2 regions of the Methylobacterium sp. ap11 genome follow, and region 2 is predicted to be linked to the other one. Evidence: predicted binding sites of a transcription regulator. Region 2 holds the regulator's gene; the other holds the start of a gene.
The links. The regulator PhoB, encoded in region 2, activates phosphate uptake and scavenging genes when phosphate is short. The targets are predictions, from matches to a motif close to TGTCATNNANCTGTCAT.
Positions count from the first base shown of each region.

Region 1 (3,404 bases), on a different contig from region 2:
GTCGGGGCAGTAGATGTGGGCCTTGAGCCCGTACTGCGCCGCCGCGACCGCGATCATGCGGCCGAGCTGGCCGCCGCCGATGATGCCGATGGTGGCGCCGGGGGCGATGGGGGGCGTGCTCACGGGGCGCTCGTGTCCGGATGCTCGGCGACCGCCGCGCTCTGGCGCGCGCGCCAGGCGTCGAGCCGCTCGGCCAGGGGTTCGTCGGTGAGCGCCAGGACGGCGGCGGCGAGCAGCGCCGCGTTGACGGCGCCGGCCCGGCCGATGGCGAGCGTGCCGACCGGGATGCCGGCCGGCATCTGCACGATCGACAGGAGGCTGTCCTGGCCCGACAGCGCCTTCGACTCGACTGGGACGCCGAACACCGGCAGCGGCGTCATCGCGGCGGCCATGCCGGGCAGGTGGGCGGCGCCGCCGGCGCCCGCGATCACCACCTTGACGCCCGCCGCCTTGGCGCCCTTGGCGAAGGCCACCAGGCGGTCCGGGGTGCGGTGGGCCGAGACGATGCGGGCCTCGTAGGGGATGCCGAGGGCGTCGAGGGTCTCGGCCGCGTGGCGCATGGTGGCCCAGTCGGACTGGCTGCCCATGATCACTGCGACGGGGGGCGATGCCGCCATCGTCAAGCGCATCCTCTCGCAAAAGCGCCGCAAAGCCGCGCGAACGGGCCGCGACCGGTCATTCATCCGCAGTAGCGGCGCGCCCGCGCTCCCGCAAGCCGCCGCGGGACGTCCTCAACCGCGGGGACGTCCTCGATCGCCGGACGCCGTCCTCAGGCGATGATGTCCGGCGTGAGCTGGTCCTCCAGGAAGGAGATGCGGTCGCGGATCCCGAGCTTGCGCTTCTTCAGGCGCTGGAGCTGGAGGCGGTCGCCGGCCATCACGCCCGCCAGCGCCTCGATCGCGTCGTCGAGGTCGCGATGCTCCTCCCGGAGCCGCGCCAGCTCGCTCTCGTACTCCGCCGTCGATTCCGCACTCAACTCGAACGCCATCGCCGCCCTAAGCCCTTGGACAATGCGGTGAAGCATGAACCAGGCCCCGCCCTCCGGCAAGGGTGTCGCAAGGGCGCCGGCGGGGTTGTACCGCCTCCTCGGCGGCCTCGCGCTGCAGCGCACATTACGCAATTGCAATACGGAATGCCTTAGACATCGGCCGCGGGCTGTGGCAGGCTTCGTGTGTCACGTACATGACAGGAGGCTATGGCTGATGTCGCTGCACACGCATCTCACCGAGCTCGAGCGTAAGCACGAAGCCCTGGAGCGCGAGATTCAGGACGCCTGCACCCATCTCTCCACCGACGACTTGCGAATAGTCGAACTCAAGCGGCGCAAGCTTCACTTGAAGGATGAGATCAGTCGCCTGCGGACGACGTCCACCCGCGTGATGCACTAGCCCGGCAGAATTCAGCGCGCCGCCGCGTCGGCGTGTCGACGCGGCGGTCCTCGCTCATTGCTCAAGACGACCGGCGGGTTTTGCTCCCGCGAGATGGATAGCGCAGAGCGCGCGACGCGGGGTGAGCCCCGCCGGCGCCGTTTCGGCGGTCACTTCCTTGATGGAAGCCTGTGCGCCGGCACCTCGCACCGAGGCCGCGGGTGCCCGTTCGACGAACCGGGCTCACAGGGCGACGATCTTCGATCCGATTTGCATCCTCATCCCGAGGCGTTGGTCGATCCGTGATCGGCTGACCTCGAAGAAGGGCTGCAGGGATCGCGAGACTTCTGGAGCTCTCCTTCGAGGTCAGTTCATCTGCGATGACCTGACACCTCAGGATGAGGTCGAGGTCAGGAGGTCGTCTCCAATCCGGGCCGAGCGGGCTTGAGTGGCTCGAAGCCTGGATGCCTGGCGTCCGGCCCGAATCCGAGAAGAACCCCGGGGGCTGGATCCCGAGGTCCCGTCACAGGGCCTTCGCCATCTCCCGCAGCACGAACTTCTGCACCTTGCCGGTCGAGGTCTTCGGCAACTCGGTGAACACGACGTGCCGGGGCACCTTGAAGCCGGCGAGCGAGCGGCGGCACCAGCCGATCAGCTCCTCGGCCGAGACCATCTCGGAGCCCTTCAGCTCGACGAAGGCGCACGGCGTCTCACCCCATTTCTCGTCGGGCTTGGCCACCACGGCCGCGGCCGCCACTGCCGGGTGCTTGAACAGGGCCTCCTCGACCTCGATCGACGAGATGTTCTCTCCCCCTGAGATGATGATGTCCTTCGAGCGGTCCTTGAGCTGGATGTAGCCGTCCGGGTGCTTCACCCCGAGGTCGCCCGAGTGGAACCAGCCGCCCTTGAAGGCAGCCTCGGTGGCGCTCGGGTTCTTCAGGTAGCCGCGCATCACCACGTTGCCGCGGAACATCACCTCGCCCAGCGTCTCGCCGTCGGCGGGCACCGGCGCCATCGTCTCGGGGTCGAGCACGTCCAGGGCCTCGAGCGGCGGGTAGCGCACGCCCTGGCGCGCCTTGCGGGCGGCCTGCTCGTCCTTGCTCAAGCCGTCCCAGTCGGCGTGCCACTCGTTCACCACCGCGGGGCCGTAGGTCTCGGTCAGGCCGTAGACGTGGGTGACGTCGAACCCGGCCTCCGCCATCCCGGCGAGCACCGCCTCCGGCGGCGGCGCGGCGGCGGTGAGGAACGAGACCCGGCGCGGCAGGTCGCGGCGCTCGGCCTCGGGCGCGTTGATGAGGAGCGACATCACGATCGGCGCGCCGCACAGATGCGTCACCCCGTGGTCGGCGATGGCGTCGTACATCGCCTTGGCCCGGACCTGCCGCAGGCAGACATGGGTGCCGGCCACGACCGACAGGGTCCAGGGGAAGCACCAGCCGTTGCAGTGGAACATCGGCAGGGTCCAGAGATAGACCGGGTGCCGGCCGAGATTGCCCGCCACCACGTTGCCGACCGCGAGCAGCGAGGCGCCGCGATGGTGGTAGACCACGCCCTTCGGGTCGCCGGTGGTGCCCGACGTGTAGTTGAGGCTGATCGCGTCCCACTCGTCGCCCGGCATCGTCCAGGCATGGGCGGGATCGCCCCCGGCCAGGAAGTCCTCGTACTCGACCGTGCCGAGCCGCTCGCCGGGTCCGTCGTAGTCCGGATCGTCGTAATCGATGACGAGCGGCGTCACCCCGGCCTGGGCCAGGGCCGGGCCCATGGTGCGGGCGAATTCCCGGTCGGTGATCACCACCTTGGCCTCGCCGTGATCGAGGCAGAAGCCGATGATCGCCGCGTCGAGCCGGGTGTTGAGGGTGTTGAGCACCGCCCCGGCCATCGGGACCCCGTAATGGCACTCGATCATCGCCGGGGTGTTGGCGAGCATCACCGCCACCGTGTCGCCGCGGCCGATGCCGTGGGCGCTCAAGGCCGAGGCGAGGCGCCGGCAGCGGGCGTAGAGGTCGCGGTAGCTGCGGCGCAAGGCCCCGTGGATCA
Region 1 covers NZ_FOEB01000011.1:157,897-161,300, reverse strand. The annotation lists gene BMX97_RS17820 (5-(carboxyamino)imidazole ribonucleotide synthase) at 1-123, opposite strand, end outside; gene purE (5-(carboxyamino)imidazole ribonucleotide mutase) at 120-617, opposite strand; gene BMX97_RS17810 (YdcH family protein) at 770-988, opposite strand; gene BMX97_RS17805 (YdcH family protein) at 1,203-1,388, shown strand; gene BMX97_RS17800 (acyl-CoA synthetase) at 1,891-3,404, opposite strand, start outside.
Region 1: BMX97_RS17805 (YdcH family protein) is a predicted target of PhoB. The motif match lies at 1,172-1,188, and genes of this name have one in related genera.

Region 2 (3,404 bases):
TCCATGGAAACATTCCCCGCTTGACTTGAAAATCCTAACGTCATGCTCGGCGATCTACAACTATAAATGTTCGATACGCAGATCGCCTTCACCCCTGACCCAGGGACGGATCCGTGCAAGGGGCGGTGCGGGTGGGCATGTCGGGATCGGCGCCAGGATTCGGCGCGGTGCTCGGGGCGGGCGCGCAGCCGTCGGCCAAGCCTTGTACGGAGCCAACGTCAAGGCGCCCCGGGGTCGTGCGGACCGGAGCCCATCCCCGGTCCTGCCGACCGCGCGAAGGCCTCCGATGCGTCGGACGCCCCTCGTAATCCCGCGCGGTCCAAAGGTCTTACGGGCGTTGCATTTTTGCGGCAGCCAGGCCGGCCGGCATCGTTTCTAAGCAGACGCGCTGGAGCACGGCACATCTGGGGCCCTCGCGCGACCATGACCGGAATCACCGAGCCGATGCGATGCCTGTCGGCCGCGGCGGGCGTCCTGATGCTCGTCCTCTCCACCCCGGCATCCACGCAGGCCGCGCCGCGCAGCGAGTCCGGGACAAAGGACAGGTCCGGGATGGAGGACAGGTCCGGGACGGGCCTGGGCGGCGCGCGGGAGGCCGGCGAGGACGAGGGCCGTCCGGCCGGAACGTCCAGCAAGACGGACGACGGGAAGGACGTCGATACCGAGCACCTGTTCGGCTTCACGGAAGGCGCCGATGCCGGCGAGAAGGGCGAGCAGGAAGCGGTGGTCGACACCGTCTCGCGCATCGGCAAGCGTCGTGACGGCCCCGGCCGGTCGGCCTACCGCGTGCTCGACACGCGGCTCGCCTACCAGTTCAACCCCATCGACAGGCTGAGCCTCGAACTCAGCGCCTTCGGCACGCTGCGGCGGCAGCGCAACGTTCTCGATCTGGACGACAAGTCCTACGGCACCTTCGACGGCGTCTCGCTCGAGGTGAAGTACCAGTTCCTGAAGGGCTCGAAGGAGCAGCCCTTCGGTCTCGCCCTGGAGGTGCGCCCTCGCTTCACGCGCGTCCTCCCGGTCGAAGGCCGCGGCGCCGACATCTTCGACGTCGAGAGCCTGCTCCAGCTCGACGTCCAGGTGGTGCCGGACAAGCTCTGGTACGGCAGCAACATCAGCGTCGAACCGGCGGCCGGGCGCGAGCGGGGCGGCCCGGGCTATCGCTCCTCGACCTTCCTGTGGTCGAACGCTCTCGTGGGGCGCGTCGGAGACAGCACCTATCTCGGCCCGGAGGTCCGCTACCTGCGCGGCTACGAGGGGGCCTTCCTGAACCGGCTCGAGAGCGAGGCGCTCACCCTGGGGCCCGCGCTGCATCACCGGTTCACCGAGAAGGTCTGGCTGACCGTGGCCTATGCCGGGCAGGTCTGGGGCCGCGACACCGACCCGGCCCTGGCCGGCCGGTCCCTCGGGCTGAACCAGTTCGAGCGGCACAGCCTGCGGGTGAAGTTCGGGATGGAGTTCTGACCCGGACCGGGAGACGGCCGTCCGGCGTCACGGCTCGGGCGCGAACATCTCGTCGAAGGAGTAGCCGGAGCCGCGCACGGTGCGGATCGGGTCCGAGTCGCGGCCGCGGTTGATCGCCTTGCGCAGGCGGCCGATATGCACGTCGACCGTGCGCTCGTCGATGTAGACGTCGTGGCCCCAGACGCCGTCGAGGAGCTGCTCGCGGGAGAAGACCCGGCCGGGGCTCTGCATCAGGAACTCGAGCAGCTTGAACTCGGTCGGGCCGAGATGCAGCTCGCGGCCGTCGCGGCGCACGCGGTGGCTGACCCGGTCGAGCTCGATGTCGCCGGCGACGAGCAGGTCGGCGACGTGGGCGGGCTTCGCGCGCCGCAGGAGCGCGCGCACCCGCGCCAGCAGCTCGGGCACCGAGAACGGCTTGACGATGTAGTCGTCGGCGCCGGTGGCGAGCCCCCGCACCCGGTCGCCCTCCTCGCCGCGCGCGGTCAGCATGATCACCGGCAGCCGCTCGGTCTCGCGGCGGGCGCGGATGCGCCGACACAATTCGATGCCGGAGAGGCCCGGCATCATCCAGTCGAGGAGGACGAGGTCGGGGACCTGCTCGCGCAGGCGGATATCCGCCTCGTCGCCGCGGGCGACGGCGTCGACCTCGAAGCCCTCGGCCTCGAGGTTGTAGCGCAGGAGGAGGGTCAGGGCCTCCTCGTCCTCGACGATCAGGATGCGGGTACTCATCGGGGCACTTCAGGGTCGTCGCCGCCGGGACGGCCCGCTCGGCCTCGCGGCCGGGCAGGCCATCCGGTCAGGCCTTGGGCGGGGACTGGGGCGAGAACTGGGGATCCACGGTGGCGAAGCTCGACCCGTCGTTCTTCGGCCGGTCGGTCGTCAGCGTCTCGCCGGTGGCGAGGTAGTGGATGGTCTCGGCGATGTTGGTGGTGTGGTCGCCGATGCGCTCGACGTTCTTGGCGCAGAACAGGAGGTGCGTGCAGAACGTGATGTTGCGCGGATCCTCCATCATGTAGGTCAGGAGTTCGCGGAACAGCGAGGTATAGAGCGCGTCGATGCCGCCGTCGCGGGCCCAGACGTCGAGGGCCGCCACGGTGTCCTGGGTGGCGTAGGCGTCGAGCACGTCCTTGAGCTGGCCCTGGACCAACTCGTTCATGTGCTCCACGCCGACGACGATCTTCTGCAGCTGGACCTGGTCGGCGATCGCGACGACGCGCTTGGCGACGTTCTTGGCGAGATCCCCGATGCGCTCGAGGTCGCCCGAGACGCGGATCGCCGAGATCGTCTCGCGCAGGTCGATCGCCATCGGCTGGCGCTTGGCGATCAGGAGGATCGCCTTCTCCTCGATCTCGCGCTGCAGCCCGTCGAGGCGCTGGTCGACGGCGATCACCGACTGGGCGAGGGCGGCGTCGCGGCGCAGGAGCGCCTGGCCGGAATCGGCCACCATCTTCTCGGCGATGCCGCCCATCTCGGCGATGCTGCGCCGCAGGTTCTGCAGCTCCTGATCGTAGGAGGTGACGATGTGGTTCGACATGGAGTGAGACTCCCCGCGATGAAGTGGAGCGTGGGATCGGGCCGGCCCGGCAAGGGCCCGGGCCGGCGGAACGAGGGCGGGACGCCTCAGCCGAACCGGCCGGTGATGTAGTCCTGGGTCTGGCGCTTCGACGGGTTCATGAACAGCCGGTTGGTCGGCCCGAACTCGATCAGCTCGCCGAGATACATGAAGGCGGTGAACTGCGAGATGCGCGCCGCCTGCTGCATGTTGTGGGTGACGATGGCGATGGTGAACTCGCCCCGCAGCTGCTCGATCAGCTCCTCGATGCGGCCGGTCGAGATCGGGTCGAGGGCCGAGGTCGGCTCGTCGAACAGGATCACCTCCGGGCGCTGCGCCACCGTGCGGGCGATGCACAGGCGCTGCTGCTGGCCGCCCGACAGGCCCA
Region 2 covers NZ_FOEB01000004.1:286,898-290,301, reverse strand. The annotation lists gene BMX97_RS07955 (hypothetical protein) at 1-5, opposite strand, end outside; gene BMX97_RS07950 (hypothetical protein) at 553-1,464, shown strand; gene phoB (phosphate regulon transcriptional regulator PhoB) at 1,492-2,193, opposite strand; gene phoU (phosphate signaling complex protein PhoU) at 2,261-2,998, opposite strand; gene pstB (phosphate ABC transporter ATP-binding protein PstB) at 3,085-3,404, opposite strand, start outside.